2 regions of the Paenibacillus sp. G2S3 genome follow, and region 1 is predicted to be linked to the other one. Evidence: a T-box and tRNA genes for the amino acid it is inferred to sense, from the RefSeq annotation. Region 1 holds a T-box; the other holds one or more tRNA genes.
What was found. A T-box is a leader RNA that pairs with one kind of tRNA and senses whether it is charged. The one in region 1 lies ahead of pheS (phenylalanine--tRNA ligase subunit alpha), so its partner is inferred to be a tRNA-Phe.

Region 1 (16,208 bases):
GGCTTGTATCGTACTGAATTTCTATACATGGGCCGCGATAAGCTGCCTTCTGAGGAAATTCAATATAACGCCTATCGTGCTGTGCTTGAGAATATGAAAGGCAAACCGGTAGTCGTGCGTACACTAGATATCGGTGGCGACAAAGAGCTTCCGTATTTGGATCTTCCAAAGGAAATGAATCCTTTCTTAGGATTCCGTGCGATTCGTCTTTGTCTGGATCGTCAGGATATTTTCCGTACGCAGCTGCGTGCTTTACTAAGAGCAAGTGTTCATGGGGATCTTCGCATTATGTTCCCTATGATCGCAACACTTGGTGAATTCCGTGCAGCCCGTGATCTTCTACTTGAAGAGAAAGCGAAGCTTCGTGAAGAAGGTAAGGAAGTATCTGACAACATTCAGCTCGGCATAATGGTTGAGATTCCTTCCACTGCAGTACTGGCTGACCAGTTTGCAAAGGAAGTTGATTTCTTCAGTATTGGTACGAATGATCTTATTCAATATACAATGGCTGCTGACCGTATGAATGAACGGGTTTCTTACCTGTATCAGCCTTACAATCCGGCCATCCTGCGTTTGGTCAAGAATGTAATTGATGCAGCGCATGCAGAAGGTAAATGGACAGGAATGTGCGGTGAAATGGCTGGGGACGCAACAGCGATTCCACTCTTACTAGGTCTTGGCCTTGATGAATTCAGTATGAGTGCAACGTCAATTCTGCCAGCACGTAGTCAAATTTCTAAATTGTCGGCTGCCGACATGAAGGAACTGGCTGCAAAAGCACTGCAACTTGGCACTGCTGAAGAAGTAGCTGCACTTGTTCAAAGCATCACTAATTAATAATTTCCATATGCATTACTCCGTTTAAGCGTTTTATAGCGTTCCAACTACTATTACCGACTTCCGCTGTTTGGAGGTCGGTTTTTTTGTGCTTATATCCATAATTTATTTGTTACATTGGCTTATGTTCATACGTGAGCGTTATACTCAACTAAGAATAACTAAATTCACTTTTTATTTGCTTTATTGCACAGATGTCTATGCCGATAGTAATAGTGATGAGTATAAAGTCGGTAAAGAACCCAAACCTGTCAATATGTCTTACATATAATAGTATGGATCCATAGAAAGTTTATACTCCTTTATCGACTTGCAGAGCTGTGCAAGTATTAATACGATCATAATTGGAAATATTTGGACTTATAAGTATCCCTATAAGTAGGTAGGGAGCCATAGGATGGTGTTAACTCATGAGTAAAAATGTTATAGATGCAGAATTAATGTTAGAGGTCTATGAAGGTAAAGACCTGGGCTTGACGTACTCGGTAGAGTACAGTGTATTTAAAGTCTGGGCACCTACTGCTTTTGCTGTTTCTCTAGTCTTGTACGAAACAGGTGGAAATCAGCTTAACATTGGATTTGATCCGAGCTCTACAGATAGTGGACGTGTTATATATATGCAGCGACAGAACGGTGGAGTCTGGCAGACTAAGCTATCAGGTGATTTAAAAGGGAAATATTATATGTACCGTGCTGTATATGCTGATGGAAATGTGACAGAAGCAGTAGATCCCTATGCAACAGCCGTATCGGCAAATGGTTTAAGAACAGCAATCGTTGATTTGCGGGGAACCCATCCTGAGCATTGGGAGAAGGATGTTGCTCCTCCATTACAGCATCCGGCTGATGCTGTTATTTACGAGCTGCATGTGCGTGACTTCTCCTCACATGAGAGTTCTGGCATGTACTATAAGGGTAAATTCAAAGCATTTACCGAATTTGGATTAAGGGATTCGGAAGCAAATGCAATAGGCATTGATCATCTGGTTGAATTGGGTATCACCCATGTACATCTGATGCCTGTGTTCGATTTCCAGACCGTTGATGAGTTAAGTGTTATGAAGCGTGGTTCGTCAATAGAACATACCGACTACAATTGGGGTTATGATCCTCAGCATTATAACGTACCGGAAGGATCATATAGCACTGATCCTACCGATCCAGAGCTCCGAATTCGCGAATTTAAAGAAATGGTTCAGGCTTTGCATAGCCGTGGGATTTCGGTGATTATGGATGTGGTTTACAATCATACGTACGCTGTAGAGAAGGGCCCCTTCGAGCCGCTTGTACCAGATTATTTCTATCGCCGTGACTATTTGGGACGTTTATCTAATGGCTCAGGAGTGGGTAACGAGTTAGCTACGGAGCGTCCGATGGTACGCAAATATATTAAGGATTCGTTGTCCTACTGGGCTTCGGAGTATCATATTGATGGCTTCAGGTTTGATCTTATGGGTCTGATGGACAGTGTGACCATGCGTGAAATAACGGAAGAGCTTCGACTTGAGGTGAACCCTAATTTACTGTTATATGGAGAACCTTGGACAGGAGGAGATTCTCCACTGGCAACAAAGACGCTAAAAGGTGTGCAGCGGGGAAAAGGATATGCTGTCTTCAATGATAACTTTCGTTCGGCGATCAAAGGAGATAGTGATGGATGGGGACGGGGCTTCATTACTGGAGAATACGGTAAAGAAGGGGCTATTGCAGCCGGAATCAAAGGAGCCATTCATGAATTTACGGACTCCCCTGTGGAATCTGTGAACTATGTAACCGCCCATGACAATTTGAATTTATGGGATAAGGTGCTTACCGTTCAAGGGGGATTTCAGGATGCCGCTTCACGGGCTAACCCTTATGTGAATGTAGATCTGGGGAATATTCTCAGCAATGAGACCGTACGCCGATCCTTACTTGCAAACGGAATCATCCTGACTTCGCAAGGGATTCCATTCCTGCACGCCGGTGATGAGCTCCTGCGTAGTAAATTTGGAGATCATAATAGCTATCGTAGTGGAGATATGATTAACGCGATCCGCTGGAATATGAAAAGTGTGTTTAAGCCTGTTTTTCAATATTATAAAGGCTTGATCGCACTGCGGCGTACACACCCGGCATTTCGTCTACATGGTCGCCAGGAAATTGAGCGTTCGCTTGAATTTCTGCGCTGTGATGGGGGGATAGTGTCGTACCTGCTTAGTAATCATGCAGGAGGTGACCTCTGGAACAATATAATGGTCATCTTTAATGCCAATAATGATCGAGTAAGGCTGTCTCTTCCTGAAGCTACTAACGGTTGGAACGTGGTAGTGGATCACACCCGAGCGGGGACTGAGGCATTCCGAATGGTTACAGGTAGCGAGGTGGAAATTGAAGGCTTGTCGATGATGGTGCTCTATGATGAATGTGGTGAGCCAGCACCGCGATCCAAAATTATCGAAGTACACTATGAACGGCCAGATGGAAATTATAAGGGCTGGAATCTTTGGGTTTGGGATACAGGCATTCAGGATGGACAATGCGATTTTCGGTATATGGAGGATGGGCGTGCAGTTGCACGAATTGAGGTTTTGCTAGATACCAAATCTATTGGGTATATACTACGACTTAATGACTGGGAAGAGAAAGATGGGGATAGCGATCGCTTTATTGACTGTTCCAAAACTGACGAACTTATCAAGGTCATGGTTATAGATCGTGATCAGGAGAATGATGGGATCTCAGATGATCATCTACAGTTAACCAGTTAAAAGAATAAAAAGAGCTGCTTCAGGGTTAGTTATACCCCGGAGCAGCTCTTCTTGATGTTCTTATGGTTTTCCGATGGTCTGGTTGGTTAAACCTACATCCAAAAGCTCGTAATAGAGATTAGCTTCATTCCCTCCATGGTCTTTGGAAAGGTACATCGCTAGATCAGCGGCACGCAGAAGTTCATTAATACTGCTTCCGTGTTCAGGAAATAGAGCAACGCCAATACTTGCGGAGGTATGAAAGCTAGATCCATTGTCAATAGACCAGGATTTGTTGAATAGCTTAAGCAAACGCTTTAGCATTTCATCTAACATTTCTGGAGAGGTGAATCGGTGCAGTACCACCGCAAATTCATCACCGCCAATCCTGAACGCCTGACCTACACCTTTGACCGTTTGTAAAAGCTCTCGAGAGAGCAGCTGCAGAAATTCGTCTCCAGCCAGATGTCCTAAGGTATCGTTTAGCTGCTTGAATCTGTCACAATCCAGCAGTGCGAGTGCAATATTCTTTCTCCGTTCTTCCGGTTGGTTGATGAGATTCTCCATGTACATTTTGAAATGAGCCCGGTTGGGAATCGCGGTTAAATGATCATAGAAGGCTAGCTTATGTAATCGTTCTTCGTATTGCTTCCGTTGTGTAATTTCACGGGACACTAACATAAATTGTGCTGGAAAATTATTACTTCCTCGAACAGGTGACACCTTTGTTTCCAGCCATACCCATTGCCCTTCAGCTCCACGCATCCGTAGCTCTGAGATACGAGGGGTTCCCTGAACGACACTCTTTAGTTTAGCCCAGGCAATCTCCGGTTCACGAATGTAGTTGGAGAGAGGGGCACCCTTTTTAGGAACATAGCCTAGAATACTTGAATGTGAAGGGGAGCTATACAGGATCAATCCGTTAGGATCAGTCAATATAATAAAGTCAGACATGGTTTCACCAATTAGCTGATAGAGTGTTTGTTCCTCCAGCATTTCATTCTTGAGCCAAATGATTTTGCGACCCAAATAAATAATAACCAAGAGCAGTATAAAAAAGACCAGCGAGTATAACGCAAAGAGCGCACTTTTTTTATCCTGGAACCCATCTGTTACTTGCAAGGCGTAGGTGTCTATCAGGTCTTCTGATTGATCCAGATGAGTTCTAACTTCATTTAACTGCATGTTCAGATTCACAGCTTGATATGAAGCGGGGTCCCATCCGATCTGCATCCGTTCAGCTATCAATGTATTCCCTGTGCTCTTCCATAGGTCTAGGGATGTTTCGAAGGCATAGAGCTTGTTCTCTAATTCAGTAAGTATTCTATTTGCTTGCTTTATACCACTGTAGGGATTGTTGATAGATTTGATGTCTGAACTCGCTAGACTTACCCGTTCTTCTGCTTGCTGATTATTGTCCTTATATTCTTGAATAAACTGATCACGTTCAGCTTCAGTGAGTGTCGAGCTCATGGAGGAGTGGAGAGCGATTGCGGCTTGATAAAGATCACGATCAGCGCTCAGTATAAGCTCAGCGTTCTCAAATACATCTTCATATAAAGAATCTGACATTCTGTTAATAGTGTGATTTAGATAGAGTAAAGAAGCTATACTAATCCCAACCAGTAGAATGGAGAGCGCAGCGAAAATAAAGATTAGTTTGCGTGTTACTTTGAAATCGAAAAATCCAGCCACGGCTATCTTCTCCCCGCATAAGATGGTTAAAAAATCTTATTGCTGCTAACGTATAACCTGCGGAATTTCCATTTGTGGCAGGTGTGTTTTATTTTTAAGCAAAGATGATGAGAGTGATGAATTAAAAAAAGAGGTGTTCTAACATAGTGGAAAATGAGGCATGGGAAAGATAAGTTGTGTGTGGATCGCAGTTTGTCGTACAACAAGTATATAGGACGTCCTACTTATAGAGCAATCGCTTCCTCAAATAAATATCATTAATAAAAAATTTAAATGATTATGGCATGGGCCTATTGCCTTATCTATATTCAAATTCATAAATCCTATTACCCAACTAATTCGCAAATGATATCCACACCAGCTCCTAAAAAAGCTGTCAAAGTCATAATAATGACTTTGACAGCTGACTTTGAAATAACTATTCATTACGTAGGGCATGAATGGGGCGAAGTCGAGCAGCTTTGTTCGCAGGCATCATTCCGAAAATCACGCCGATAAGCAAGGAGAAAACAAAAGATATAAGTACCATATCCCAAGCAATAGATACCGTAAGTGAAGTATACTTTCCTAGCAACCAACTACCTGCGACTCCAATGCCAACACCGATCACCCCACCCAATCCGCTAAGCACGATGGATTCGATCATGAATTGAGCGAGAATATCGAATTTTTTGGCGCCGATTGCTTTGCGGATCCCAATTTCTCTTGTTCTTTCATTGACGGATACGATCATAATATTCATAATGCCGATCCCCCCGACAAACAGTGAAATACCGGCAATGCCCGCTAATGCCATTGAAAGAGTGGCTGTCGTGGAATTCACAGTTTCCAGCATCTCTTGGGAATCAAATACGCTAAAAGCATTATCCGCATAATTAAATTTAGCATCTAACGTACTCTCAAGCTTCTCTTTTACGGTAGCTACAGTGTCTGCTGAAGTCGTCGCAATCGTGATCGACCGTACGCCTTTGCTTTTTAACTGACGCTCTGCAGTAGCTATAGGGATCAGTATGATATCATCATTGGAACCACTTAGACTAGAGCCTTTCGCTTCCAAGAGGCCGACGATTTTATAGCTGATCCCGTTTAGCTGGACCTTTTCACCTACAGGATCGTCTGTACCGAATAAATCCTCAGCCGTACCTGTGCCTATTAGCGCTACCTTCTGCCGGTACTCCGTATCAATATCAAGCAGGAAACGTCCTGACTGTACATGAAAATCCTTAACGTCCTCATAAGAAGGTGTAATGCCTTCAACAGTAACGCTAACATTCTCTGTATTATGCTTGGCTGTAACATTGCCACTGATCACAGGAGCTACATTTTCTATACCCTCTATATCTCCTAGTGCCAAGGCTTCTTCATAGGTCAGGGAGGTGGTAGCTCCACGGCCAGTAATGTTTACCGTCAGTTGATTTGTTCCGAGTCCATTGAGCTGCTCCGTAATCTGAGAAGTCGTTCCCTGACCTACAGAAACGAGGATGATAACGGATGATACACCAATGATAATACCCAGCATCGTTAAAAAGGCTCTTACTTTACTGCTGTAGATGCTTTTTAGAGCCATACGCATACTTTGAAATAATTTCACCTCGCATTCCTCCGATCTTCCACGAGGTTGCCATCCTGAATACGAATGATACGCTTTGCTTGCTTTGCGATTTCGAGGTCATGTGTGATTAGGATGATCGTATGACCTTGCTCATTTAATTCTTGTATCATCTGCATGACCTCTTGCCCAGTTCGCGTATCAAGTGCTCCGGTAGGTTCATCTGCAAGTAGAATCGGGGGAGCTCCTGCCATGGCCCGTGCAATGGCTACACGCTGCTGTTGTCCACCTGAAAGTTCAGAAGGCCGATGATGCATTCTCTCCTCCAAACCTACTTTAATGAGTGCTTGCTGCGCCGTTTCTCTGCGTTCTCGATGTGAGAGGCCACGGTATATAAGCGGAAGCTCCACATTCTCGACAGCAGACAATTTGGGGAGGAGATTGAAGTTTTGAAAGATAAAGCCGATCTTCTCATTTCGGATAATAGCCAGCTTATTGTCGGATAACTTGCGAACCTCTTGTCCGTCCAAAAGATAACTTCCCTCATCGGATACATCCAGGCATCCAAGCATGTTCATGAGTGTTGATTTACCAGAACCGGATGGACCTATAATCGCTACGAACTCTCCGAAATCGATTGAAAAGGAGAGGCTTTTTAGGACCGTCATGCTTTCTCCGGCCATAGTATAGCCATGGGTCATATTCTGAACTTGGATCAGCGGCGCTGAAGCACTCATCTGCTGCCACCTCCGCCGCCACCTGGTGCTCCGCCCATGCCACCAGCACCACCTCCACTGAAGCCGCCACCACTAAAGCCGCCACCGCTGAAATTAGCACCACCCATACCGCCCATACCACCTTGCATTTGCATCTCAGTACTAGTTGTGCCTGTTTTGGTAGAGATTACTGTAGGAATGATCACTTTGTCACCTTCATTTAGCCCACTGATGATTTCAATACTGCTCTCATCATGGATGCCCACTTCGACGGAGACTGTTCGCTGATTACTGTATCCTCGATTTCTTGTACCAGCTGTTCCGTTAGCCATAGCACCGCCGCGAGCATTAGGTGCTCCACTAGGCATAACTCCACCGCGAGCATCAGGAGCTCCGCTAGGCATAGCGCCACCGTCAGCATCAGGCGCACCACCATAAGGCATAGCGCCACCGTTAGCATCAGGAGCCCCGCTAGGCATTGGTGCCTGGCCCTCGCTAGATGCTTTTGAGGATTCAGCTGAACCCGCTGTTAAAGGGAGAGCTACTGTGTACTTGCCATTTCTTTCTTGAACAGCTTCAATAGGTACGGTTAACACATCTTTTTTCTCAGCTGTTGTAACTGAAACTTCTGCGGACATTCCTACAAGGGCACCTTCGGAGGTGGCTAAGCCAACGGTAACATCGAAGAGGGATACTCCATTGGAGACGGTGCCTTCCTTGGCGATCTTAGTAACACTCCCCTTGAATTCAGTGTCGGGCAGGGCATCCAATGAAATGGTAGCAGGCATCCCTATTTTCACTGTAGGAATATCAAGCTCATCCACCTGCACTATGACGCTTAAATTAGCATAATCGGTGATATCGATGAGTTCAGAGCCATCCATCGCTTTTTCACCGCTGGAGATGTTAACTGTTGTAACAGTTCCGTCAATTGGAGCGGTTAGGGGATCTGGAGGGATCATATCCTCTTGTACAGATGCGATTTTTTCGATTTGAGAAGCGATATCCGTTTTCGCTTTTTCAATCGAACGTTTGGCACTGGCCAATTCATCCTCGGAGGCACCTGCCACGGCAAGCTTCTTATACTGCTCCTGCTTGTCCTGAAGATCTGTTTCAAGCGAGGTAAGAGAGGTTTGTTCCTGCTTGAGATTATCGCTCAGGTCATCGCCTTCGAAGGTAATTAACTTTTGACCTTTTTTCACGACGTCGCCTTCTTTGACAAGCACCTCAGCAACGGTTCCAGCATCCTTCGTTTTTACTTTCCCTGTTTCGGTGGCCGTGACGGAGCCTGCTCCAGATACATTTACTACGATATCGCCCTTCGTAACCGTGGCTGTATTAACAGGCACTTCAGCGGCCTGACTATTCTTATCAGGTAGAAACGTATACACCAACAATCCGGCTGTTGCTACAGCTACTACTCCGATGGTCCAGAGCAACACTTTTTTCTTCTTCATTTCTTTCCTCCATAGATCATCAAATTTCTTAACACAGGCCACCCTCGCATTCCTACTAATTGCTGGATGGATTGCTAGCACCTGAATCGGTGTTTGAAGCGGAATTGCTGTTTGAAGTAGTAGATGCCGCCTGATAAGTGACAACATAGGTTTGTGTTCCCACCAGATTTCGATGACCTTGGAATTCGTCGTATAGATTCAACCGGATCGCACCGCCACCTAGTGTTTTGTAAAGATTGCTTGTGAATGTTGTGGTGTACGACTTGAAGTTACCTAATGGTAGATCTGTGCCAAGCGTTAATGTCTTCTCCATTGTTTGTCCGATGGGGTCGATCAGCTCTAGTACAAGCTTGTGCTCATAGGTGCCTGATTCGTAAAGCGTGCTGCTTGACAGGTTGTAGGTTAGTACAGTACTGAGCGTATCTTTACCACCAGTGACGGTGGCGACTGCATTTGTGACGGATAGGGTATAAGGGAACAATTCTATCTCCAAAAGATTCCCCTTTGACTCCACCGCAACATTATTAAGTCCCAGTGACACCGTATTGATATACCCCGTTGATTTCCCGCCAGGAGCCGTAAGCTTTCCTTCGGATACCCCTTCACCGATATAAAGAACAAGCTGAGAAGGATCTACCCCAAGTGGAAGCTTAGTCCAAATGGTAATCAGATTTTTCCCGTTAGGGCTCATGGAGGTTGTGGACTGGTTGACCTCGGCGTCGTAATATTGATTGTCTGGCGTTTTGTAATAAGCTACGAGTTGAGCCTGCTCCGATTTACGTGTTTCCTCACTGTTCATTTCCAGTTCTGTGTACATGATATTGGAGCTCGTACCCTGATAAATCGTTGTCCGGCGCTCTAACACTTCTGCCTTTTTACTTTCAAGCTCAATATGGAAGGAACTTAGTGCTGCAACTTCCTGAACACGGCTGTCTAACTGATTTGTACTTAATGAAAGAAAATTAATTTTGCTTTCGCCGGAGGTTTCTTGCAGCGTTATTTTTAATTGATTGAACTGATAGGTGTAAGGAACATTGGCCACGACATAAATGTCTGCGGATTCATTTGGCCCGAGAATGGTTTGCGTGCTTTCTGTGACGACTTGGGAAGTGCTGCTAATATCACTCTCACCAGCTTTAATGACACTTGTAAACGCCGGAAGCTGCACAGAGGTCGATTTCGTGTTGCGAATATTGATTTTAGCTACAAGCTGATCTTTGTCTGCCCAAGGTAGCCGCTGAATGTTCTCAAGCTTGACAGCAAATGTACCGTGACTGTTCTCCACCGCATATTCTGTGTCCTGCCAATTGTTAGTTTGCAGTGTGTAAGGAATCTGATAATAGGCAGTAGGAAAAATAATCTTACCCTCAACAGCGGGCTCAGTCATTTGCAGCTGCAACGTTCCTTGATTAATCGTTAGTGGAACGTCTACGCTGAGCTCGATCATTTTTTCTTCCAGCGGCTTGAGTGTTAGGTTAGCAAAAGCCTTTGTGTCCACCGGAAAGCTATATCCTTCAGTGGCTTTAACGGCAAACTCGTAAGCTGGCAAAGTCATCGCCTTGTTGCCGCTATTCTTTACTCGGAACTGCAGCGTCCACTTCGCGGTGCCGTTGTCGGCATAGACGTTAGCGCTTTTTAACTGCGTCTCGACAGTATTACTGTTGATCGTAAGCTTCTTGATGACATTGCTGGCTACGACAAGATTTGGTGTGGTAGCAGCAGGAAGGTTATAGGTGACGATGGGCAACGCTATTTTTAATGAGGTATCTTCTCCAGCAAACTGCAGAGTCATATTGTCTGTCTTCATATAAGAGGGGATTTCCGTCATGTAGTAGATCGTCTTTTTTTCCTGTGGCTGTACTTTGTAGTTACTGCTCGCATCATCAAGCGTCAGTTCAAATACAGATCCTCCTGCGGATGCGAGGTATCCCTTAAGTCCAGGATCACTTAGCACTTTGGTTCCTTGATTGGTTAAGCTCACACCTACTTTGGCGTATACCTTACCGTTATATTTGTAAATTTGCAGACTTTCCGTTTTGGTTGTTACAGGCTGATTATTCAAGGTTATCTTTTTACTCTGGCCTCTAGCGACCGCTTGTGAAAAAGCTGTAGGCAGGGTGAAGGTCCCCAGCTTCTTTTGATAGTCGGTACTGCTAAAATCCCAACTGAATACTGAAATCTTAACTCCATTTAAAGATGTGGATTTACCGACGTTTACGTAATAGGTTACGGATTGACTGCTTTTGGAGGGGATGGATTTGATGGTTGCACTGCTGGTTACTGAGCTTCCTTGGATAACCGTTCCTCCGGCAGTAGTTACCTTAGAGAAATAGTCCACAAGATTGATACTGCTTCCGCTCCCATTGTAATAGCTGAGGGTGTATGTAAGAATATTGCCGCCATCCTGAGTTAAAAAGCCAACATCGCTCAGCTTCACGCTAAAGTTGCTCTTTAAAGCTATCGAGCCGAGTTTATCCAGAGTGGATACGGTGGTGGTAGTTGCTGTTTTGTTCGATGTAATAGTCGTTGATGCCGCGTATGCTCCATACGCTGAAGCTTGACTCAGAACTGCTGCGCTAAGCATGAGCACAGCTACTTTTGTTCTTCGTGCATGCATGTAATTCCCTCCCGGTATAAAAGTCCTTGTACTATGAAGGTGGTGTATGATTGAGTACAACCATGCCTTCTTAATAATGGAAATTATCAAGCTCCGCTGAACGTTAGCTGAAAAAAAAGCCCCAAAATGGTGCTGAACCTTAAAGCCAGCTTAAAGCCAGATAAAAATTGCCCTAAATATGCTTGAGCTTGTCAAAACGACAGATTTTGCATATAATAAATAGACATATCTCTTGCATAAAAGAGATACCTGACAATTAGATTGAATTGTGAAATGCAGTGATGGAGAAGAGTACACAGTGCCTGACTTACAGGGAGGAGACGCCGTTGATTGAGAGCGTTTCTAGGAAACAGAGCTGTCGAAGTTCACTCCGGAGCAGTTCCTTGAATTCCTTAAGATTGCCTTGTAAGGAAGCGTAGGGGAAACCGGTCGCAGACCGTTATTTCTGTTAAAGTGAGATAGGTATCTGTCCAGCCAAAAGAGGGAATGAAGCTCTTAAGGGGAACAGATCAGCTTGTCTAACAAGGGTGGTACCACGGTCTTTTCGTCCCTTACCGGGAGGAAAGGCCTTTTTTTGTTGAACTAGACAATGATTGAAGGGGGCTGTACACGGCCATGAAAGAGAAGTTGGAAGCATTGAAGGTTGAGGCGCTGGCTAAGTTGCAGGAGGTTATGGATCCACAGGTTCTGAATGACCTGAGAGTGAAGTATCTCGGTAAAAAAGGCGAGCTTACAGAAGTTCTACGTGGTATGGGAGGACTTAGTGCTGAGGAGCGTCCGGTTATCGGGCAAGTAGCAAATCAGGTACGTAGTGCCATTGAGGAGATTATTGGAGCAAAGCAAGAGGCTTTTCAACAGCAAGAGACTCAGCAACGTCTGCAAGCTGAAAAAGTAGACGTAACCCTACCGGGTCGCCGCATGCAGCAAGGGGGCATTCACCCGCTTAGCAGAGTGGTTCAGGAAATCGAGGATATTTTCATTGGTATGGGCTACCGTGTGGCTGAAGGTCCGGAAGTGGAGACCGATTATTATAACTTTGAAGCCCTAAATCTGCCTAAGAATCACCCGGCACGTGATATGCAGGATTCCTTCTATTTGACAGATGACCTGCTTATGCGCACTCAAACGTCTCCGGTACAGATTCGTACTATGCAGGCGATGAATGGTGAAGTTCCAGTTAAAATCATTTGCCCGGGTAAAGTATTCCGCCGCGATGATGACGATGCAACGCATTCCTTCCAGTTCCATCAAATCGAAGGTTTGGTTATCGGCAGCAACATTCGGATGAGTGATCTGAAAGGTACCCTGCAACAATTCGTACAAGAGATGTTCGGCCCGAATACAGGCATTCGTCTTCGTCCGAGCTTCTTCCCATTCACTGAGCCAAGCGTTGAAGTGGACGTAAGCTGCTTCAAATGTGGCGGCGATGGCTGCAGACTGTGTAAGCAAAGCGGATGGTTAGAAATCCTTGGTGCGGGCATGGTGCATCCAAATGTTTTGAAAATGGGTGGCTATGATCCTGCTAAATATAGCGGCTTCGCATTCGGAATGGGTGTTGAGCGGATTGCTATGCTTAAATACGGCATCGATGACATCCGTCATTTCTATAACAATGATATGAGTTTTGTAAAGCAGTTCAAGGGCGTTTAGATTTTTGGTGGGCGAGCTGGCTTGCGGGTTAGGAGAAAGTAAGAAAGTAGGAGTTAGATTGCCGATCTTGCTTAATAAAAGACTATTTATAGAAGGAACGGAGAGAAATTTTGGAACTGTAGAAGCGCCAGCGTTCGCCTATATCCTCGGATTTCTACCGCGAGAAGCGGTTTTAATCAGGAAATCTGAGGATAACAGCGATCGGAAGTCCAATATTTTTCGTAGTGACTGCTCTAAATAGGACGGGTATGAAGCTTTGATCGAGTAATCCTAAATCGTACTACTCCCACAGGAAGCAGATCGAACGGCAAGTAGATAAATACATCTGAAACATAAAGGAAGTGAGCGGACATGAAAGTATCAACCGGATGGTTGGCTGATTATACATCGATTGAAGGAGTAACCGCCGAGAAGCTAGCGGAGAAGATTACCGCTGCCGGCATTGAAATTGACGGAGTAGAGCGCCGCAATAAAGGGATTTCCGGCATTGTAACCGGCTATGTGAAATCGAAAGAAAAACATCCTGATGCGGATAAGCTGAACGTATGTATCGTGGATGCAGGTCAAGGTGAAGATCTGCAAATCGTCTGTGGCGCAAAAAATGTGGCAGCGGGACAAATCGTTCCTGTAGCTCTTGTTGGCGCTAAGCTGCCAGGACTGGATATCAAAAAAGCGAAGCTGCGCGGAGTATTATCGCAAGGGATGATCTGCTCGGCTAAAGAATTGGGACTCAATGATAAATTGCTTCCTAAAGAGCAGCAAGAAGGCATTCTTGTGCTTCCTGAAGGCACAGAAATCGGTCAAGATATTTCAAAGCTGCTGGGACTAGATGATGAGATTCTGGAATTCGATCTGACTCCGAACCGTTCAGATTGCCTAAGCATGATTGGGGCAGCTTATGAAGTGGGCGCGATTCTTGGACGCGACATCAAATTGCCTGATCCAGCAAGCGAAATGATTGAGATTAGTGGGGCAGCTTCTAATTCCATTTCCGTAAAAATTGAGAATGAAGAACTCTGCAGTCATTATGCAGTTCGTTATATCTCAGGCGTGAAACCAGCAGCATCACCACTGTGGATTCAGAATCGTCTGATGGCGGCAGGGATTCGTCCGATTAACAATATCGTGGATATCACCAACTATGTGATGCTCGAATACGGACAGCCGCTTCATGCTTTTGATGCAGATAAAATAGAAGGCGGAGAACTCGGCGTTCGTCTTGCTCATGAAGGTGAAGTCCTGACTACACTTGACGGTCAAGAGCGGAAGCTAGAGCCGCATATGCTCGTTATCGCTGATGGAGCTAAAGTAGTAGGTCTGGCCGGAGTAATGGGTGGCCGGGATACGGAAGTTACTGCTGAGACGGTAAATATCGTTCTGGAATCCGCTAAGTTTGACGGAGGAACCGTTCGTAAAACCTCGCGTCAACTGGGACTTCGCTCGGAAGCATCGCTTCGTTTCGAGAAAGAAGTGGATCCAAATGCAGTGATCCCTGCATTGAATCGCGCTGCAGTACTTATTGCGCGTTATGCTGGCGGATCTGTGCATGAAGGAATTGTGCAAGCAGGAACAGTCGGAGGAGAAGAGAAGGTACTTACTTTGTCCTTGGAGAAGCTGAACCGTTATCTCGGAACAGATCTGTCCTTGCTAGAAGTGAAGACATTGTTTGGTCGTCTACATTTCAAATGCGGGGATACCGCACAAGGATTGATCGAAGTTCAGGTGCCAACTAGACGTGGCGATATCAGCTATGATGTTGACCTTATCGAAGAAATTGCTCGTTTGTACGGGTATGACAATATTCCAACGACTCTGATTGAAGGAGTTACAACACCAGGCGCATTAACGCATAAGCAATCGCTCCGTCGTGAACTGCGTCGCTTGTTGGCGCATGGCGGTTATCAGGAAGTGATGGGTTACTCCTTCATCCAGCCGAAACAAAGCAAAATGTTCCCTGAGTTATCTGAAGGCTCACAAGCGGTTAAATTGGCGATGCCAATGAGTGAAGAACGCAGCGTATTGCGAACTAGCCTTCTGCCACAGCTTTTGGATATTGCTAGCTACAATACTAACCGTCGTCAAAGTGACCTAGCGTTGTTTGAGATTGGCAATGTCTTCTTCACAGATGAAGAACAGTTGACTCGTCAGCCGCGTGAACTGCCGGTGCTGGGACTGTTGCTTAGTGGTAGTCTAACAGTGAAGCAATGGAACGTTTCTGCACAGCCTGTCGATTTCTTTGATTTGAAGGGTGCGCTGGAATCAGTATTTGCTTATTTGGGTCTCACAGACAAAATCATCTACGAGGGAGATAGTCCAGAAGGGTATCATCCTGGACGTTCCGCGTCGGTATATTTAGTTGGAGACGAGGGTCGTGTGAAGATTGGAACTATGGGCCAGCTTCATCCGGAACTGCAAAGAGAGCTTGATCTAGTGGATACTTATGTAGCTGAGATTCTATTGCAGCCGTTGTATGATAACACGCACAGCCGTCTGCAATATAATGAGCTTCCACGTTTCCCGGGGATGGAACGGGATATTGCCGTAGTTGTAGATTCAACTGTTCCAGCGGGTGATCTGCTAGCTTCCATTCGTGCAAACGGAGGAACTTTGCTGCAATCCGTACAGGTATTCGACGTGTACACTGGTGGCAAGTTAGAGAGTGGAAAGAAGAGTATTGCGATCTCACTCCTGTATCGTCACGGTGATCATACATTGACAGATGAAGAGGTTGGAGAAGTGCATGATAAGCTATTATCGTCTCTTCAACAAACTTTTGGTGCAGAATTAAGAAAATAGCAGGAATTGTGTAAAGCCGCAGCGAATCCATTTAGAAACTGAGATTCACTGCGGCTTTTTCTGGGTAGAGTGAAATGCGGAGGATATCAGCGAGAATCTATTGAATACAAGGGATTTTGCCAAATGCTTAAGAAAAAAGCTACAATAGAAAGAGTAAGACTA
Region 2 (16,208 bases), 1.7 Mb from region 1:
TCTGTGTCTTCCTGGTTATGTGAAGACAGACAAGTCTTATAAGCTTCCTCTTTTTGGGTATTCGGCTGTAGTGTGGAAGGATGGAGGGTTCTATGTAGCGGCGGACCCAACCGATAATCCGGAGAAATGGAACCCACTGAACTGTGATAAACAGGATCTTGAGGTTAGCGTTGGTGAATTGACTGCCAAATATCCTGATAACCGTCTCTATGAGCATCTTTCTAACTGTGCGCTTGGTTATGAATGCCTGACTTCCTCCAACACCTTCTTAGGGCGTTGGGAGGGCGGTGTACCTGTCTCTTATTCATGTAATGCTGGATGTTTTGGCTGTATTTCTGAGCAACCTGATGATAGTGGTTTTGTGTCTCCGCAGACTCGGATGAATTTCCGGCCAACGGTCAACGAAATTTCACAAGTTATGCTGGAGCACTTGAAGACGCCTGAATCGATTATCAGTTTTGGACAAGGCTGTGAAGGTGAGCCTTCTACGCAGGCAAAACTTATTATAGAAGCAATCCGTGAAGTGCGCTCGATTACTGACATGGGCTACATTAATATCAACACCAATGCTGGTTTAAGCGATCATATTCGTGGAATCGTCGATGCTGGGCTGGATTTGATGCGTGTCAGCACGATTAGTGCTCTAGATGATCATTACAATGCTTATTACAAACCACGTGGCTACACATTGGCTAATGTAGAGAAGTCTTTGAAGTATGCTGCCTCGCAGGGTGTTTACACCTCGATTAACTATCTGATATTCCCTGGAGTAACTGATCGCGAAGAAGAGATTGAGGCGATGGTGGAGTTTGTAAGACGAACGGATCTGAAACTTATTCAGATGCGTAATCTTAATATTGATCCTGAGAGTTATCTGGAGTTAATTCCTCCTGCTAAGGGTGAAATTCTCGGCATGAAGACTATGCTGGAAATTTTCCGGGACGAATTGCCGGATGTTGTTATTGGTTCTTACACGCATGTGCCACCAGCAAATATGGCTCGGGTAAAGCAACGCCAACTCAACATTTAACTGCGTAAATGTACCAAAGAATTACCAATGAAACATATTGATCAATTGAATTTTTCGTGCTAAAATACCACAGTGTAATCATATAACTCTGGGTCCGCATGAGGCTTAGGGCATGAGAGGTGAAATTCAAAATGCAAGCAGCAATTCAACCAAAGTATAACTTAACTAAGGTAACCTGCGCGTGTGGCAACTCTTTCGAAGCTGGCTCTGTTAAACAAGAGCTTCGTGTTGAGATTTGCTCCAACTGCCATCCTTTCTTCACTGGCAAGCAGAAGTTCCTGGATGCCGGCGGTCGCGTTGATAAATTCAAGAAGAAATACGGTATCTAATTGGAATAGTCGCTTAGCGGCTTAATGGTTAGATCGAGCCCCCAGCTTTCTCGCTGAGGGGCTCATTTTATGTCTTAGAGTTGATTTTTGTCCGAGCGTAAGCTATACTTAACTTCGCCGTGCTAGACGGGGAGGTAGCGGTGCCCTGTAACTCGCAATCCGCTGTAGCGAGGTTGAATTCCTGTTAGAGGTGCTATCGATGTGAGGCCTTGGTTCCTACGGGCTGTGTTGACGGTTGGGTCCTCCGCAATGAGTGCTTATGAACCTGGTCAGGTCCGGAAGGAAGCAGCCATAAGTAAGTTTACTCTTGTGCCGGAGGGTGGCCTAGCCCGAGCAGTCATGTAGGGTTGCCGCTTGGATCGTAGTCATCAATAACAGGTGCACGGTTTATAATTCTATTTATAACAGCATCTTTGCCACAAGCAAAGATGCTTTTTGTTTTTGGTCAATAGCCGATGAATATAGTATAATAAATTTGCGACAAATGCCGGGAAAGAGGCAGCCTAAGAGAGGGTAATGCATAGTGGAACATATCGCGCTGTACCGTGCTTGGCGGCCGCAGTCGTTTCAAGACATGGTTGGACAACAGCACATTATCCAAACGCTGCAGAACGCAATTCGTGAACAGCGGGTTTCGCATGCCTATCTGTTCAGTGGTCCGCGGGGAACTGGTAAGACAAGTGCTGCTAAAGTCTTAGCGAAAGCGGTCAATTGTGAACGTGGGCCAGGTCCGGAGCCTTGCAACGAGTGTCCTTCCTGCTTGCGAATCACTGCGGGTAATGTGATGGATGTGCAGGAAATAGACGCGGCATCCAATCGGGGCGTAGAAGAGATTCGCGACCTTCGGGATAAGGTGAAATATGCACCTACCGAGGTGCGCCGTAAAGTGTATATTATTGATGAAGTGCATATGCTGACAACAGAAGCATTTAATGCGCTATTAAAGACGTTGGAAGAACCACCGTCACATGCAATGTTCATCCTTGCGACTACGGAACCTCATAAATTGCCAGCGACGATCATCTCTCGTTGTCAGCGTTTTGACTTCCGCAGAGTAGCTTTGGAAGAGCAGACAGCACATCTAAACGCTATCTGTGAGAAGGAAGGGATTACAGCCGATGTTAACGCATTGCAGTATATTGCCCGTCTTTCTGATGGGGGTATGCGTGATGCAGTGAGTTTGCTGGATCAGATTTCATCTTTTACAGATGGCAAAGTTACGTACGAACAAGTGCTAGGGATGACCGGAGGGATACCCTCTGAGCAATTTGCACGTCTTGCCACTGCTATTTTGGAAGGGGATATGGGTCTTCTTCTGGAGCTTGTTGAGCAGCTTATGCATGAAGGTAAGAGTGCTGATAAATGCCTAGAGAATCTTATGTATTATTTCCGTGATTTATTGATGATTAAGATGGTACCCGGGGCCGATCAACTGACGGAGCGAGTGCTTAATCCTGCCGAGTTTAAAGATATGGCCACTGCATTTTCTAGGGATCGTCTGTTTCAAATCGTAGATACACTTAATAAGTACCTGGGTGAAATGAAGTATGCTACTCATCCGCAGACGTTATTTGAAGTCGCGTTGATGAAGCTTTGTAGCTTGCAGCAAGAGGAAAGTGAGACCGCATCTGTTGCGTCGTTAGGTGCATTGCAGTCTGGATCAGGGGTGAATACTCCTGCAGTCAACTCTGGTGAACTGGATGTGCTCAAGAGACAGATTGCTGCGCTGGAGAAAAAGCTGGAACAGGCGTTGCAGTCCGGCAACATTTCCGGAGGTGGGCGAGATGGCGCCTCTTCTGCGAAATCGAATCCGGCCCCAAGTTCTGCGCCAAGAATCTCCGCAACCTCCAAAATGCCTCCAAATGTAGATAAGTTTATTGCTGGTAAGGATAGTCCTGATTTTGGAGCTATCTACAAACAGTGGAGTCTTGTCTTGCAAGGGGTAAAAGAGGAAAAGGTAACGGTTCACGCGTGGTTTGTAGACGGTGAGCCTGTATCCATAATGGACGACGCGGTGCTTGTTGCATTCAAGAACACGATTCATCGCGATACAACGGAGAAGCCAGCAAACAGACAGGTCATTGAGAATGTGTTTGCAGCACGTCTTGGTAAGCCCTATAGATTGGTGACTATCATGCAGCGCGATTGGAACGAAGCCGCTCAGAAGTCGGTGGGACAGCCTAGCAAAGAAGAATTGCGGCTAGAGCATGAACATGACACTGCGGATGCGAAATCTGAACCTTGGATTGATGAGGCTATCCAGCTTTTTGGAGAAGACCTTGTTGTCATAAAAGAGTAATGTAAGCATACTAGCGCTAATTGCGCATTCCAAAGGAGAGATGATGTATGAATAATATGAACCAAATGATGAAGCAAGTTAAGAAAATGCAGGAGCAAATGCTTAAAGCTCAAGAAGAGCTAGGTGGCAAAGTTATTGAGGGCTCATCTGGTGGCGGTGTAGTTACTGTTCAAGTCAATGGTCACAAAAAGTTGCTTTCTATTCAAATTAAGCCAGAAGCCGTTGATCCGGAAGATGTTGAAATGCTGCAGGATTTAGTGATTACTGCGGTTAATGATGCTTTAACTCAAGCTGAAGAGCTTGCGAACAATGATATGGGTAAATTTACTGGTGGAATGAAGATCCCAGGTTTGTTCTAATCACTCACTCCACTTTCGTCTAAAGGAGAATTATTAATTTGTATTATCCCGAACCGCTAGCCAAGCTGATCGATGCTTTTACGCGTTTGCCCGGGATTGGGCCGAAGACAGCCGCCCGGTTAGCTTTTCATGTGCTTAACATGAAAGAGGATGACGTCATTGATTTTGCTAAAGCGCTAGTAAGCGTCAAACGTAATCTTCATTATTGCTCCGTCTGCTGTAATATTACGGATACGGACCCGTGTAAGATATGTCAGGACAAAACTAGAGATCCTTCAGTAATTTGTGTAATCCAAGACTCCAAGGATTTGGTGGCAATAGAACGAACCAAAGAGTTTAATGGGTATTATCACGTTCTTCAGGGTGCGATTTCTCCTATGGAAGGTATAGGCCCTGATGATATTCGCTTGAAGGAATTATTGACTCGTTTGAGTGATGAAAGAGTAAGTGAGCTTATCATGGCGACCAACCCCAACATTGAGGGTGAGGCAACGGCGATGTATATTTCTCGTCTAGTTCGGCCATTTGAGATTAAAATCACCAGAATAGCCCATGGCTTGCCTGTTGGTGGCGATCTTGAATATGCCGACGAGGTTACCTTGTCCAAAGCGTTGGAAGGCCGTCGTGAGCTATTCTAGTAGCTCTAAAGTTGTGTTTTTCAAAAGGAGGCCCCTTGGGCTTCCTTTTTTTGTTCTAAGTTTGTCCCTATCCCGATATGAATGAGAATAACGAGATGTAATTTTGCATCGAAATTATTCTGAGGAGGAATGGGTAATGGGATGGTGGAGCTCATTGTGGCAGGGAGCAGATGAAGAACAGGGTAGAAAAGATGCGGAAGGCTGGGAAACGTTATTGGAGGTTCGTAAGGCGCAATCTGAGTGGGAGAGAGCGTACCTAATGTTTGATGAGGCATTGGGTCAAGATCAAATTGATTACGCTATTTATATTCTGGAGGCAGCAGAGCGCAAATATCAGATACATCTCAAGCATGCAAAAAGCATGGGGTTAAATAGCAGTCAGATGTAGGTGCTAGTTAAAAGAATATAAGGGGGATCAATATGCTAAGAATGATAGCTATAGGAGTTCTGGTCTTATCGGTTGTGATGCTGAGTTTAATTGTGTTCAGAAAAAAACTTGGCTTTGGATGGCTTAGTTTGTTCGGCGTTCATTTAGTACTAGCTGCGCTTGCGATATATGTAGTGAATTTCTCGGGTTTGATCACACAGGTTCACATTCCCTTGAATCCCGCAACCATAGGCGCAGTAACGGTTCTTGGCCTTCCAGGGGTAATAATGTTAATAGGATTAAGAATTATTTTGTTTTAATGCTTGACGTGGGTTTGAAAAATATGATACATTAAGTCTCGCCCCTTTGGACAAGATGTTGATTAACAACTTGCTGAAACGGTAAGCGAAAAAAAGAAATTAAAAAAACGCTTGACGAAAACAAAGGTGCTGTGATATATTATAAAGGTCGCTGCTGACAAGCAACGATGACAACAAATGAGACATTGATCTTTGAAAACTGAACAACGAGTGAGTAGGAAATCACGAAAGTGAAATCCAAAATAGAGAATTAATTTTCTCGTCAGATGTTTCAAAATGAGCATATCGCTCTTTTCAATACTAATTGGAGAGTTTGATCCTGGCTCAGGACGAACGCTGGCGGCGTGCCTAATACATGCAAGTCGAGCGGAGTTGTTTTGAAAGCTTGCTTTCAAAACAACTTAGCGGCGGACGGGTGAGTAACACGTAGGCAACCTGCCCCTTAGACTGGGATAACTACCGGAAACGGTAGCTAATACCGGATAATTTCTTTTTTCTCCTGAAGGAAGAATGAAAGACGGAGCAATCTGTCACTGAGGGATGGGCCTGCGGCGCATTAGCTAGTTGGTGGGGTAACGGCCCACCAAGGCGACGATGCGTAGCCGACCTGAGAGGGTGAACGGCCACACTGGGACTGAGACACGGCCCAGACTCCTACGGGAGGCAGCAGTAGGGAATCTTCCGCAATGGACGAAAGTCTGACGGAGCAACGCCGCGTGAGTGATGAAGGTTTTCGGATCGTAAAGCTCTGTTGCCAGGGAAGAACGTCCGGTAGAGTAACTGCTATCGGAGTGACGGTACCTGAGAAGAAAGCCCCGGCTAACTACGTGCCAGCAGCCGCGGTAATACGTAGGGGGCAAGCGTTGTCCGGAATTATTGGGCGTAAAGCGCGCGCAGGCGGTCATTTAAGTCTGGTGTTTAAACCTTGGGCTCAACCTAAGGTCGCACTGGAAACTGGGTGACTTGAGTACAGAAGAGGAAAGTGGAATTCCACGTGTAGCGGTGAAATGCGTAGATATGTGGAGGAACACCAGTGGCGAAGGCGACTTTCTGGGCTGTAACTGACGCTGAGGCGCGAAAGCGTGGGGAGCAAACAGGATTAGATACCCTGGTAGTCCACGCCGTAAACGATGAGTGCTAGGTGTTAGGGGTTTCGATACCCTTGGTGCCGAAGTTAACACAGTAAGCACTCCGCCTGGGGAGTACGGTCGCAAGACTGAAACTCAAAGGAATTGACGGGGACCCGCACAAGCAGTGGAGTATGTGGTTTAATTCGAAGCAACGCGAAGAACCTTACCAGGTCTTGACATCCCTCTGAATCTGCTAGAGATAGCAGCGGCCTTCGGGACAGAGGAGACAGGTGGTGCATGGTTGTCGTCAGCTCGTGTCGTGAGATGTTGGGTTAAGTCCCGCAACGAGCGCAACCCTTAACTTTAGTTGCCAGCAAGTCATGTTGGGCACTCTAGAGTGACTGCCGGTGACAAACCGGAGGAAGGTGGGGATGACGTCAAATCATCATGCCCCTTATGACCTGGGCTACACACGTACTACAATGGCCGGTACAACGGGAAGCGAAGCCGCGAGGTGAAGCCAATCCCATCAAAGCCGGTCTCAGTTCGGATTGCAGGCTGCAACTCGCCTGCATGAAGTCGGAATTGCTAGTAATCGCGGATCAGCATGCCGCGGTGAATACGTTCCCGGGTCTTGTACACACCGCCCGTCACACCACGAGAGTTTACAACACCCGAAGTCGGTGGGGTAACCCGCAAGGGAGCCAGCCGCCGAAGGTGGGGTAGATGATTGGGGTGAAGTCGTAACAAGGTAGCCGTATCGGAAGGTGCGGCTGGATCACCTCCTTTCTATGGAGAATCGTTTCCTGCAATGGAAACATTCAAATCGGAAGCTTAGCTTCCACAATAGAACCTTCGGGTTCGAACACTCACTCGTGTTCAGTTTTGAAAGAGCAAGTCTCTTTCGTATGCGTTTGGTGGCGATAGCGGAGGGGTTCCACACGTACCCATCCCGAACACGACCGTTAAGCCCTCCAGCGCCGATGGTACTTGGACCGAAGGGTCCTGGGAGAGTAGGACGTCGCCAAGCGGACAACCATTCATTGGTTGATTCACAATGTTATATATGTTATATGGGCTTTTAGCTCAGTTGGTTAGAGCGCACCTCTGATAAGGGTGAGGTCGGTGGTTCGAGTCCACCAAGGCCCACCATATAACTTTATATCTTTTATGGGGCCATAGCTCAGCTGGGAGAGCGCCTGCCTTGCAAGCAGGAGGTCAGCGGTTCGATCCCGCTTGGCTCCACCATAATTTTAATTCAATACCTTCTTTAAACATTGATCCTTGAAAACTGGATACCGAAACGAATTTGCGTTTTAGAACATCTTTTAGCAACTTGTGTAAACAAGTAAATGTTATTAGTGAGATGATTCCAAGAGAAATGTCATTGTATGATATTTTCCTGCGGAAAAATCAAGGTTAAGCTAATAAGAGCACACGGAGGATGCCTAGGCGCCAGGAGCCGACGAAGGACGTGGCGAACAACGAAACTGCCTCGGGGAGCTGTAAGCAAGCTTTGATCCGGGGGTGTCCGAATGGGGAAACCCAGCTGTGGTAATTCGCAGTTACTCATTTCTGAATACATAGGAAATGTAGAGGCAGACCAGGGGAACTGAAACATCTAAGTACCCTGAGGAAGAGAAAACAATAGTGATTCCGTCAGTAGCGGCGAGCGAACGCGGAACAGCCTAAACCTAAGAGCTTGCTCTTAGGGGTTGTGGGACGTCTCACATGGAGTTACAAAGGAATATGGTAGGCGAAGAGGTCTGGAAAGGCCCGCGATAGAGGTAAAAGCCCTGTAGCCTAAACTGTGTTCTCTCCGAGACGGATCCCGAGTAGTGCGGGGCACGTGAAACCCCGTATGAATCCAGCAGGACCATCTGCTAAGGCTAAATACTACCTGGCGACCGATAGTGAAACAGTACCGTGAGGGAAAGGTGAAAAGCACCCCGGAAGGGGAGTGAAATAGAACCTGAAACCGTGTGCTTACAAAAAGTCAGAGCCCTATCTATGGGTGATGGCGTGCCTTTTGTAGAATGAACCGGCGAGTTACGTTTAACATGCAAGGTTAAGCCGAGAAGGTGGAGCCGCAGCGAAAGCGAGTCTGAATAGGGCGATTTAGTATGTGGACGTAGACCCGAAACCGTGTGATCTACCCCTGTCCAGGGTGAAGGTGCGGTAACACGCACTGGAGGCCCGAACCCACGTACGTTGAAAAGTGCGGGGATGAGGTGGGGGTAGCGGAGAAATTCCAATCGAACTCGGAGATAGCTGGTTCTCCCCGAAATAGCTTTAGGGCTAGCCTCGGTATAAGAGTAGTGGAGGTAGAGCACTGATTGGGTGCGGGGTCCGCAAGGATTACCAAGCTCAGTCAAACTCCGAATGCCATATACTTATTGCCGGGAGTCAGACAGTGAGTGCTAAGATCCATTGTCAAAAGGGAAACAGCCCAGACCATCAGCTAAGGTCCCCAAGTGTGTGTTAAGTGGGAAAGGATGTGGAGTTGCACAGACAACCAGGATGTTGGCTTAGAAGCAGCCACCATTGAAAGAGTGCGTAATAGCTCACTGGTCGAGTGACTCTGCGCCGAAAATGTAACGGGGCTAAACACACCACCGAAGCTATGGCTAGATACGTATGTATCTGGGGTAGGGGAGCGTTGTATGTGGGTTGAAGGTGTACCGTAAGGAGCGCTGGACAGCATACAAGTGAGAATGCCGGTATGAGTAACGAAAAGATCAGTGAGAATCTGATCCGCCGAAAGCCCAAGGTTTCCTGAGGAAGGCTCGTCCGCTCAGGGTAAGTCGGGACCTAAGGCGAGGCCGAAAGGCGTAGTCGAAGGACAACAGTTTGAAATTACTGTACCACCGTAATCCGCTATGAGCGATGGGGTGACGCAGGAGGGTAGTGACGCGGACTGATGGATATGTCCGTCTAAGCAGTGAGGCTGATGTGTAGGCAAATCCGCACATCATTAAGGCTGGGCTGTGATGGGGAGCGAAAATTGTAGTAGCGAAGGTCATGATCTCACACTGCCAAGAAAAGCCTCTAGCCAGGAGAAGGTGCCCGTACCGCAAACCGACACAGGTAGGCGAGAAGAGAATTCTAAGGCGCGCGGAAGAACTCTCGTTAAGGAACTCGGCAAAATGACCCCGTAACTTCGGGAGAAGGGGTGCCCCGGTAGTGTGAATAGCACGAGGGGGCCGCAGTGAAAAGGCCCAAGCGACTGTTTAGCAAAAACACAGGTCTGTGCGAAGCCGCAAGGCGAAGTATACGGGCTGACGCCTGCCCGGTGCTGGAAGGTTAAGGGGAGTGGTTAGGAGCAATCCGAAGCTATGAACCGAAGCCCCAGTAAACGGCGGCCGTAACTATAACGGTCCTAAGGTAGCGAAATTCCTTGTCAGGTAAATTCTGACCCGCACGAATGGCGTAACGACTTGGGCGCTGTCTCAACGAGAGATCCGGTGAAATTTTAATACCTGTGAAGATGCAGGTTACCCGCGACAAGACGGAAAGACCCCATGGAGCTTTACTGCAGCTTGATATTGAATTTGGGTACGATCTGTACAGGATAGGTGGGAGCCGTAGAAATCGGAGCGCAAGCTTCGGTGGAGGCGCCGTTGGGATACCACCCTGATCGTATCTAGGTTCTAACCTAGTACCCTTATCGGGTACGGGGACCGTGTCAGGCGGGCAGTTTGACTGGGGCGGTCGCCTCCTAAAGAGTAACGGAGGCGTTCCAAGGTTCCCTCAGAATGGTTGGAAATCATTCGAAGAGTGCAAAGGCATAAGGGAGCTTGACTGCGAGACCTACAAGTCGAGCAGGGACGAAAGTCGGACTTAGTGATCCGGTGGTACCGCATGGAAGGGCCATCGCTCAACGGATAAAAGCTACCCTGGGGATAACAGGCTTATCTCCCCCAAGAGTCCACATCGACGGGGAGGTTTGGCACCTCGATGTCGGCTCATCGCATCCTGGGGCTGAAGTAGGTCCCAAGGGTTGGGCTGTTCGCCCATTAAAGCGGTACGCGAGCTGGGTTCAGAACGTCGTGAGACAGTTCGGTCCCTATCTGTCGTGGGCGCAGGAAATTTGAGAGGAGCTGTCCTTAGTACGAGAGGACCGGGATGGACGTACCGCTGGTGCACCAGTTGTTTCGCCAGAAGCATGGCTGGGTAGCTACGTACGGACGGGATAAGCGCTGAAAGCATCTAAGCGTGAAGCCCCCCTCAAGATGAGATTTCCCAATTAGTAAGACCCCTTGAAGACGACGAGGTAGATAGGTTGGAGGTGGAAGTGCAGTAATGCATGGAGCTGACCAATACTAATCGGTCGAGGGCTTATCCTATACTTAAAACGCAAATTCAATTCGGATTCAGTTTTCAGGGAGTCAAATTCCTGTTTGGATTGCTGTGGTACTGATATCGTTTGGAGAGATACCCAAGTGGCTATAAGGGGACCCTCTGCTAAGGGGTTAGACTGCGTAAGCGGTGCGTGGGTTCGAATCCCACTCTCTCCGCCATTTTCAATCCATAGCATTTCTAATTATTGTGGCGGTGTAGCTCAGCTGGCTAGAGCGTACGGTTCATACCCGTGAGGTCGGGGGTTCGATCCCCTTCGCCGCTACCATAATACCTGGAGGCTTAGCTCAGCTGGGAGAGCATCTGCCTTACAAGCAGAGGGTCGGGGGTTCGATCCCCTCAGCCTCCACCATTTTCATCTCTTTAAGATTTATTTCACACCGTGCCGGTGTAGCTCAACTGGTAGAGCAACTGACTTGTAATCAGTAGGTTGGGGGTTCAAGTCCTCTCGCCGGCACCATTATTATCAATGCGGAACCGTGGTGTAGTTGGCCTAACATGCCTGCCTGTCACGCAGGAGATCGCGAGTTCGAATCTCGTCGGTTCCGCCATTTTTTTCCACAAGACTAGGGTGGGAAGTTTAATACTACCACTTTATTTTTATGTCAATTTAATATGGCTCGATAGCTCAGTCGGTAGAGCAGAGGACTGAAAATCCTCGTGTCGGCGGTTCGAATCCGTCTCGAGCCACTTTTCCCTGGGGGATTAGCGAAGTGGCCAAACGCATCAGACTGTAAATCTGCTCACGTACGTGTTCGGTGGTTCGAATCCATCATCCCCCACCATTTATGAGCCATTAGCTCAGTTGGTAGAGCACCTGACTTTTAATCAGGGTGTCGAAGGTTCGAGTCCTTCATGGCTCATCCCAAACAGAAAGTCATCACCTTATGGTGGTGGCTTTTTTTGTGTTTTATGGTTGTATTATAGTAGCGCGCTAGTGAAGCGATTAACATAATATAAGAGAATATGCTAAAATAGGCGAAAAGAGCAAAAGTGGTGGAGCATGGTGACTATGGATAGTGAGACATTGCGGAAAAATTTAGAGCAGCTCACCGGAAAGAGAACCGGAATCAAGCAGTTAGGGAGGCAGCATTCAGCTTCTCTTTTTAGCATGGGATTAGAAGCACAGGATCAGTTGGTTATCCATGAGGGTCATCTCTGGGCACCTTTGTATGAGAGTGACGGGCGTATAACCGCTGTTTGGGTAGAAATGGAGGGGCTCACCTCTCTGGAAGTACAACTGGTCAACTATGCAGTTCGAAATTTTGCTATTGCGCTTAAGGCTACAGGGCTTAGAGAAGAAGGTGAAGTGGAGGCACGGCAACTTGGTGCCTGGTTAAACACGGAGCTAGAGCAAGAAAAGAATGATTCTGAAATTCCTGATGAGATGAGCCTAAAAGGGCGTTTGTTCGGTGACATGATTCCATTCCTCCTTAGTAGTGAGATCGCACATAGTCCGCAGATCTCTTATCGTTCACTGATGAAATTGCTACGTAGCTATTTTGAGAACGAAATCCTCCTTATTCCCCTTCAAGAGAAAGAGTGGTTAATTTTAGCTCGTAAGGAGTTGCTTACGGGCGGGGATGATAAGGATGATGAAGAAGAGAGCGTAGATGATCTTTTAGCACAGACAAGTATGGGCTTACATGAGCTGATAGCGAGTGAATGGGTAGGCGTATTCCATTTGGCAGTAGCTCCTCCTATAGTCCCTGTTAAGGGGTTGACGGGATCTGTGGCTTTACTCAGGGAGACGATTGTACTCGGTCGTATTTTTCAAGTAGGAGAGTATATTCATTTACCTTGGGAACTGCATTTGGAACGTTTGGTTAACAGCATTCCTGATGCGCGCCGTAAACAGTTGCTTGGACAAATTGGCGACTATTCCACTGTACTATCAGATAAAGAAACGCTGCTAACTTTGGAGACCTTTTTTGAAATGGACTGTAATGTAAGTGAAACCGCCAAGAAGTTATATATCCATCGTAATACGCTGCTATACCGTCTGGATAAGATAAAACAAGAGACTGGTGCAGATGTAAGAAGCTTTGGGGACGCTGCTATTGTGAAGCTTACTATGCTTTTGTATAAAGTGACGAAAAGGAAATAGGTTTTTTGTGAACCTTACAAATAGCCATAGTGTCCCGACTGGGGTAATATAAATGTACAAGGAAACAGAATTTTTATTTTAATTAATTAATAATTAACTCGAGGGGGAAATACAATGGCAGGCGTACGTTTAGAGCATATTTTCAAAAAATACCCGGGTTCAGATAAAGCAACAGTAATCGATATCAATCTTGATATTAAAGATAAGGAATTTCTAGTATTGGTTGGACCTTCCGGTTGCGGTAAATCCACAACTTTGCGTATGATCGCAGGTTTGGAAGAAATCTCCGAAGGTAAAATGTACATTGGCGATCGTGTAGTTAATGACGTTGCACCTAAAGACCGCGATATCGCGATGGTATTCCAATCCTACGCCCTGTATCCGCATATGAGCGTATACCAAAACATGGCTTTCGGTTTGAAACTTCGTAAAGTGAAGAAGGATGAAATCGACAAGAAGGTTCGCGAAGCTGCTAAAATTCTTGATATCGAGCATTTGCTTGAACGTAAACCAAAAGCGCTTTCCGGTGGTCAACGCCAACGTGTAGCTTTGGGACGCGCTATCGTACGTGATCCACAAGTCTTCTTGATGGATGAGCCTCTTTCCAACTTGGATGCTAAACTTCGTGGTCAAATGCGTGCTGAAATCACTAAACTGGTTAAACGCCTTGAAACTACTTGTATCTACGTAACGCATGACCAAACAGAAGCTATGACAATGGGTGATCGCATCGTAGTTATGTATGATGGTATCATTCAACAAGCAGCTTCCCCTGAAGAGTTGTACAATGAACCTACAAACTTGTTCGTAGCTGGATTTATCGGATCCCCTACAATGAACTTTATCAATGGTACTTTGTCTGAAGTGAGCGGTTCTATCCGTTTCCGTGCTGAGAACCTTGATGTTGAAGTACCAGGCGGAAAAGCTCAAATCATCCGTAACAAAGGTTACATCGGTAAAGAAGTAATCATGGGCGTTCGTCCAGAAGATATCCATGAAGAGCCAGTATTCTTGGAAGCTTCTCCGAACACAATCTTTACTTCATTGGTTGATGTTACTGAAAACCTTGGTCACGAAATGCTCCTTTACTTGAGCGGCCTTGGTAAATCTACTGTAATCGCTCGTGTAGATGGACGTTCCACTACTCGCGAAGGCAGCAAGCCAAAATTGGCTATCGACATGAACAAAATTCACTTCTTTGATAAAGAATCCGAAGCTAACATTTTGTTGGGATAAGATTGTAAAGATCTTTTCTCTCTTGATAAAGCCACCCGAAAGGGTGGCTTTATTGTTTAGATGGACCTTGTTTGGTTAGGCGCTAAGATTGCATTCATAAGCGTTATCAATTAAGATAGCAGGAGAATTACCTCCGGAATGTAATGAGATCGCTGCCAACCGGACGCAGTAAGCGGACAAATACCGCAGGTAACGAAAGGACGAACTTACATGGCTAAGAAAGTAAAAGTATCTGAATTGGTACAGCATTTTCAATTAGAGGTTATTTCCGGCCAGGAAGGTCTAAAGAGACCCATTACGGTCGATGACCTGAATCGCCCAGGACTAGAGATTGCTGGTTATTTTGAATATTATCCAGAAGAACGTGTTCAATTACTAGGCAAAACAGAACTCGCTTTTTTCTCCATGCTGCCTGAAACTGAGCGGAAAAGTCGACTTCGTGGAATTTGTAATGACAACACACCTTGTATTGTAATTACACGTGGTTTGGATGTACCTCAGGAGCTAATTGACATAAGTAATGAAAAGGCTCTTCCAGTGCTTCGCAGCGCTATGGCTACGACTATTTTCTCCAGTCGTTTGACGAGCTTCTTAGAAGGAAAACTAGCCCCTACGGCGACTATTCATGGCGTACTCTGTGATGTATATGGTGTAGGTATGCTAATTACGGGTAGTAGTGGGATTGGTAAAAGTGAAACAGCCCTTGAACTTGTAAAACGCGGACATCGATTGATTGCTGATGATGCAGTGGAAATCCGTCAGACTTCAGATAACCAGCTGCATGGTACAGCACCTGAGTTAATTCGTCATTTATTAGAGATTCGTGGAGTAGGTATCATTAATGTAATGACACTTTTTGGTGCGGGTGCTATTCGTAATCATAAACGGATTACACTTGTTGTTAGATTGGAAGCTTGGCAACAAGACAAGCAGTATGACCGACTTGGACTCGACGAGGAAACGACACGGATTATAGATACAGATGTTCCACTTGTAACGATTCCCGTACGTCCAGGGCGTAACCTCGCAGTTATTATAGAGGTTGCAGCAATGAATTATCGCCTGAAACAAATGGGCTTTAATGCAGCCCTGCAGTTCACGAATAAGTTAACTGCGACCATATCTGAAGATATGGATGATCTTGATTAGGAGTGTGAGAGAATGTTCCCATTAGCACTAAATCCTATTGTCTTCTCAATTGGATCACTGCAAGTACACTGGTACGGATTAATATTAGGTTTCGGTGCACTCGCGGGATTATTTCTTGCGATCCGCGAGGGCAAACGGTTTGGTATACCACAAGAATTTTTTATGGATATGCTGCTGCTGGGTGTGCCCTCGGCCATTATTGGGGCACGGATTTATTTTGTAGCGTTTAAATGGGAGGATTATAAGGACAATTTAATAGATGTCTTTAAGATCTGGAACGGTGGCATCGCTATTTACGGTGCGTTAATTGGAGCCATTATTTGTGGGATTATATATTTCCGCTATAAGGGCTACCCTTTCTGGCGTATCGTTGATATTTGTGCACCTGGACTACTCGCGGGTCAAATGATTGGCCGCTGGGGAAACTTTGTCAACCAAGAGGCATACGGAAGTGTGGTTGAAGAGTCATTTTTACGGGATAAACTGCATTTACCGGACTTTATTGTGAATCAAATGTACATAGGCGATGCTTTTCATCATCCGACCTTCCTGTATGAATCTCTTTGGAGCTTACTGGGCATTGCACTTCTCATGGTCCTCCGTCGTCAGAAATTTGTGCGTGCCGGTGAGATCTTCATGTCTTACTTTATATGGTATTCCATCGGTCGTTTCTTCATCGAAGCCATACGTACGGACAGCTTAGCGTTTAATGGAAGTGCAGGCTTGGCATCCTTTATGAATGGATTGTGGAAACCGATGGAATGGTTAGGTTTTGAACAAGGGTACTTGGACCCAAGCTATGGAAATATCCGTATTTCTCAGCTACTTGCTCTACTGATCATCGTCGCAGCTGTACTACTTATCATTATTCGTCGGGTAACCGGAGAGCCTAAAGCACATTATTCTGATCCTATCGTGTGCACTAAGCCGATTCATGCAGATAGT

Region 2: it encodes a tRNA-Phe, which carries the amino acid that the T-box ahead of pheS (phenylalanine--tRNA ligase subunit alpha) is inferred to sense. The anticodon was not compared.

The regions. Positions count from the first base shown of each region.
Region 1 covers NZ_CP126095.1:1,815,008-1,831,215, forward strand. The annotation lists gene ptsP (phosphoenolpyruvate--protein phosphotransferase) at 1-837, shown strand, start outside; gene pulA (type I pullulanase) at 1,248-3,587, shown strand; gene QNH28_RS07940 (diguanylate cyclase domain-containing protein) at 3,648-5,261, opposite strand; gene QNH28_RS07945 (ABC transporter permease) at 5,680-6,852, opposite strand; gene QNH28_RS07950 (ABC transporter ATP-binding protein) at 6,849-7,547, opposite strand; gene QNH28_RS07955 (efflux RND transporter periplasmic adaptor subunit) at 7,544-8,983, opposite strand; gene QNH28_RS07960 (hypothetical protein) at 9,039-11,600, opposite strand; T-box leader at 11,870-12,155, shown strand; gene pheS (phenylalanine--tRNA ligase subunit alpha) at 12,216-13,250, shown strand; gene pheT (phenylalanine--tRNA ligase subunit beta) at 13,602-16,046, shown strand.
Region 2 covers NZ_CP126095.1:134,777-150,984, forward strand. The annotation lists gene QNH28_RS00625 (radical SAM family protein) at 1-1,030, shown strand, start outside; gene rpmE (50S ribosomal protein L31) at 1,162-1,359, shown strand; RNA gene ffs (signal recognition particle sRNA large type) at 1,477-1,745, shown strand; gene dnaX (DNA polymerase III subunit gamma/tau) at 1,883-3,658, shown strand; gene QNH28_RS00645 (YbaB/EbfC family nucleoid-associated protein) at 3,706-4,017, shown strand; gene recR (recombination mediator RecR) at 4,056-4,655, shown strand; gene QNH28_RS00655 (DUF2508 family protein) at 4,792-5,043, shown strand; gene QNH28_RS00660 (pro-sigmaK processing inhibitor BofA family protein) at 5,085-5,342, shown strand; rRNA gene QNH28_RS00665 (16S ribosomal RNA) at 5,644-7,201, shown strand; rRNA gene rrf (5S ribosomal RNA) at 7,326-7,442, shown strand; tRNA gene QNH28_RS00675 (tRNA-Ile) at 7,488-7,564, shown strand; tRNA gene QNH28_RS00680 (tRNA-Ala) at 7,585-7,660, shown strand; rRNA gene QNH28_RS00685 (23S ribosomal RNA) at 7,830-10,758, shown strand; tRNA gene QNH28_RS00690 (tRNA-Ser) at 10,841-10,932, shown strand; tRNA gene QNH28_RS00695 (tRNA-Met) at 10,963-11,039, shown strand; tRNA gene QNH28_RS00700 (tRNA-Val) at 11,048-11,123, shown strand; tRNA gene QNH28_RS00705 (tRNA-Thr) at 11,156-11,231, shown strand; tRNA gene QNH28_RS00710 (tRNA-Asp) at 11,245-11,322, shown strand; tRNA gene QNH28_RS00715 (tRNA-Phe) at 11,389-11,461, shown strand; tRNA gene QNH28_RS00720 (tRNA-Tyr) at 11,471-11,556, shown strand; tRNA gene QNH28_RS00725 (tRNA-Lys) at 11,562-11,634, shown strand; gene QNH28_RS00730 (PucR family transcriptional regulator) at 11,784-12,878, shown strand; gene QNH28_RS00735 (ABC transporter ATP-binding protein) at 12,993-14,114, shown strand; gene hprK (HPr(Ser) kinase/phosphatase) at 14,325-15,263, shown strand; gene lgt (prolipoprotein diacylglyceryl transferase) at 15,276-16,208, shown strand, end outside.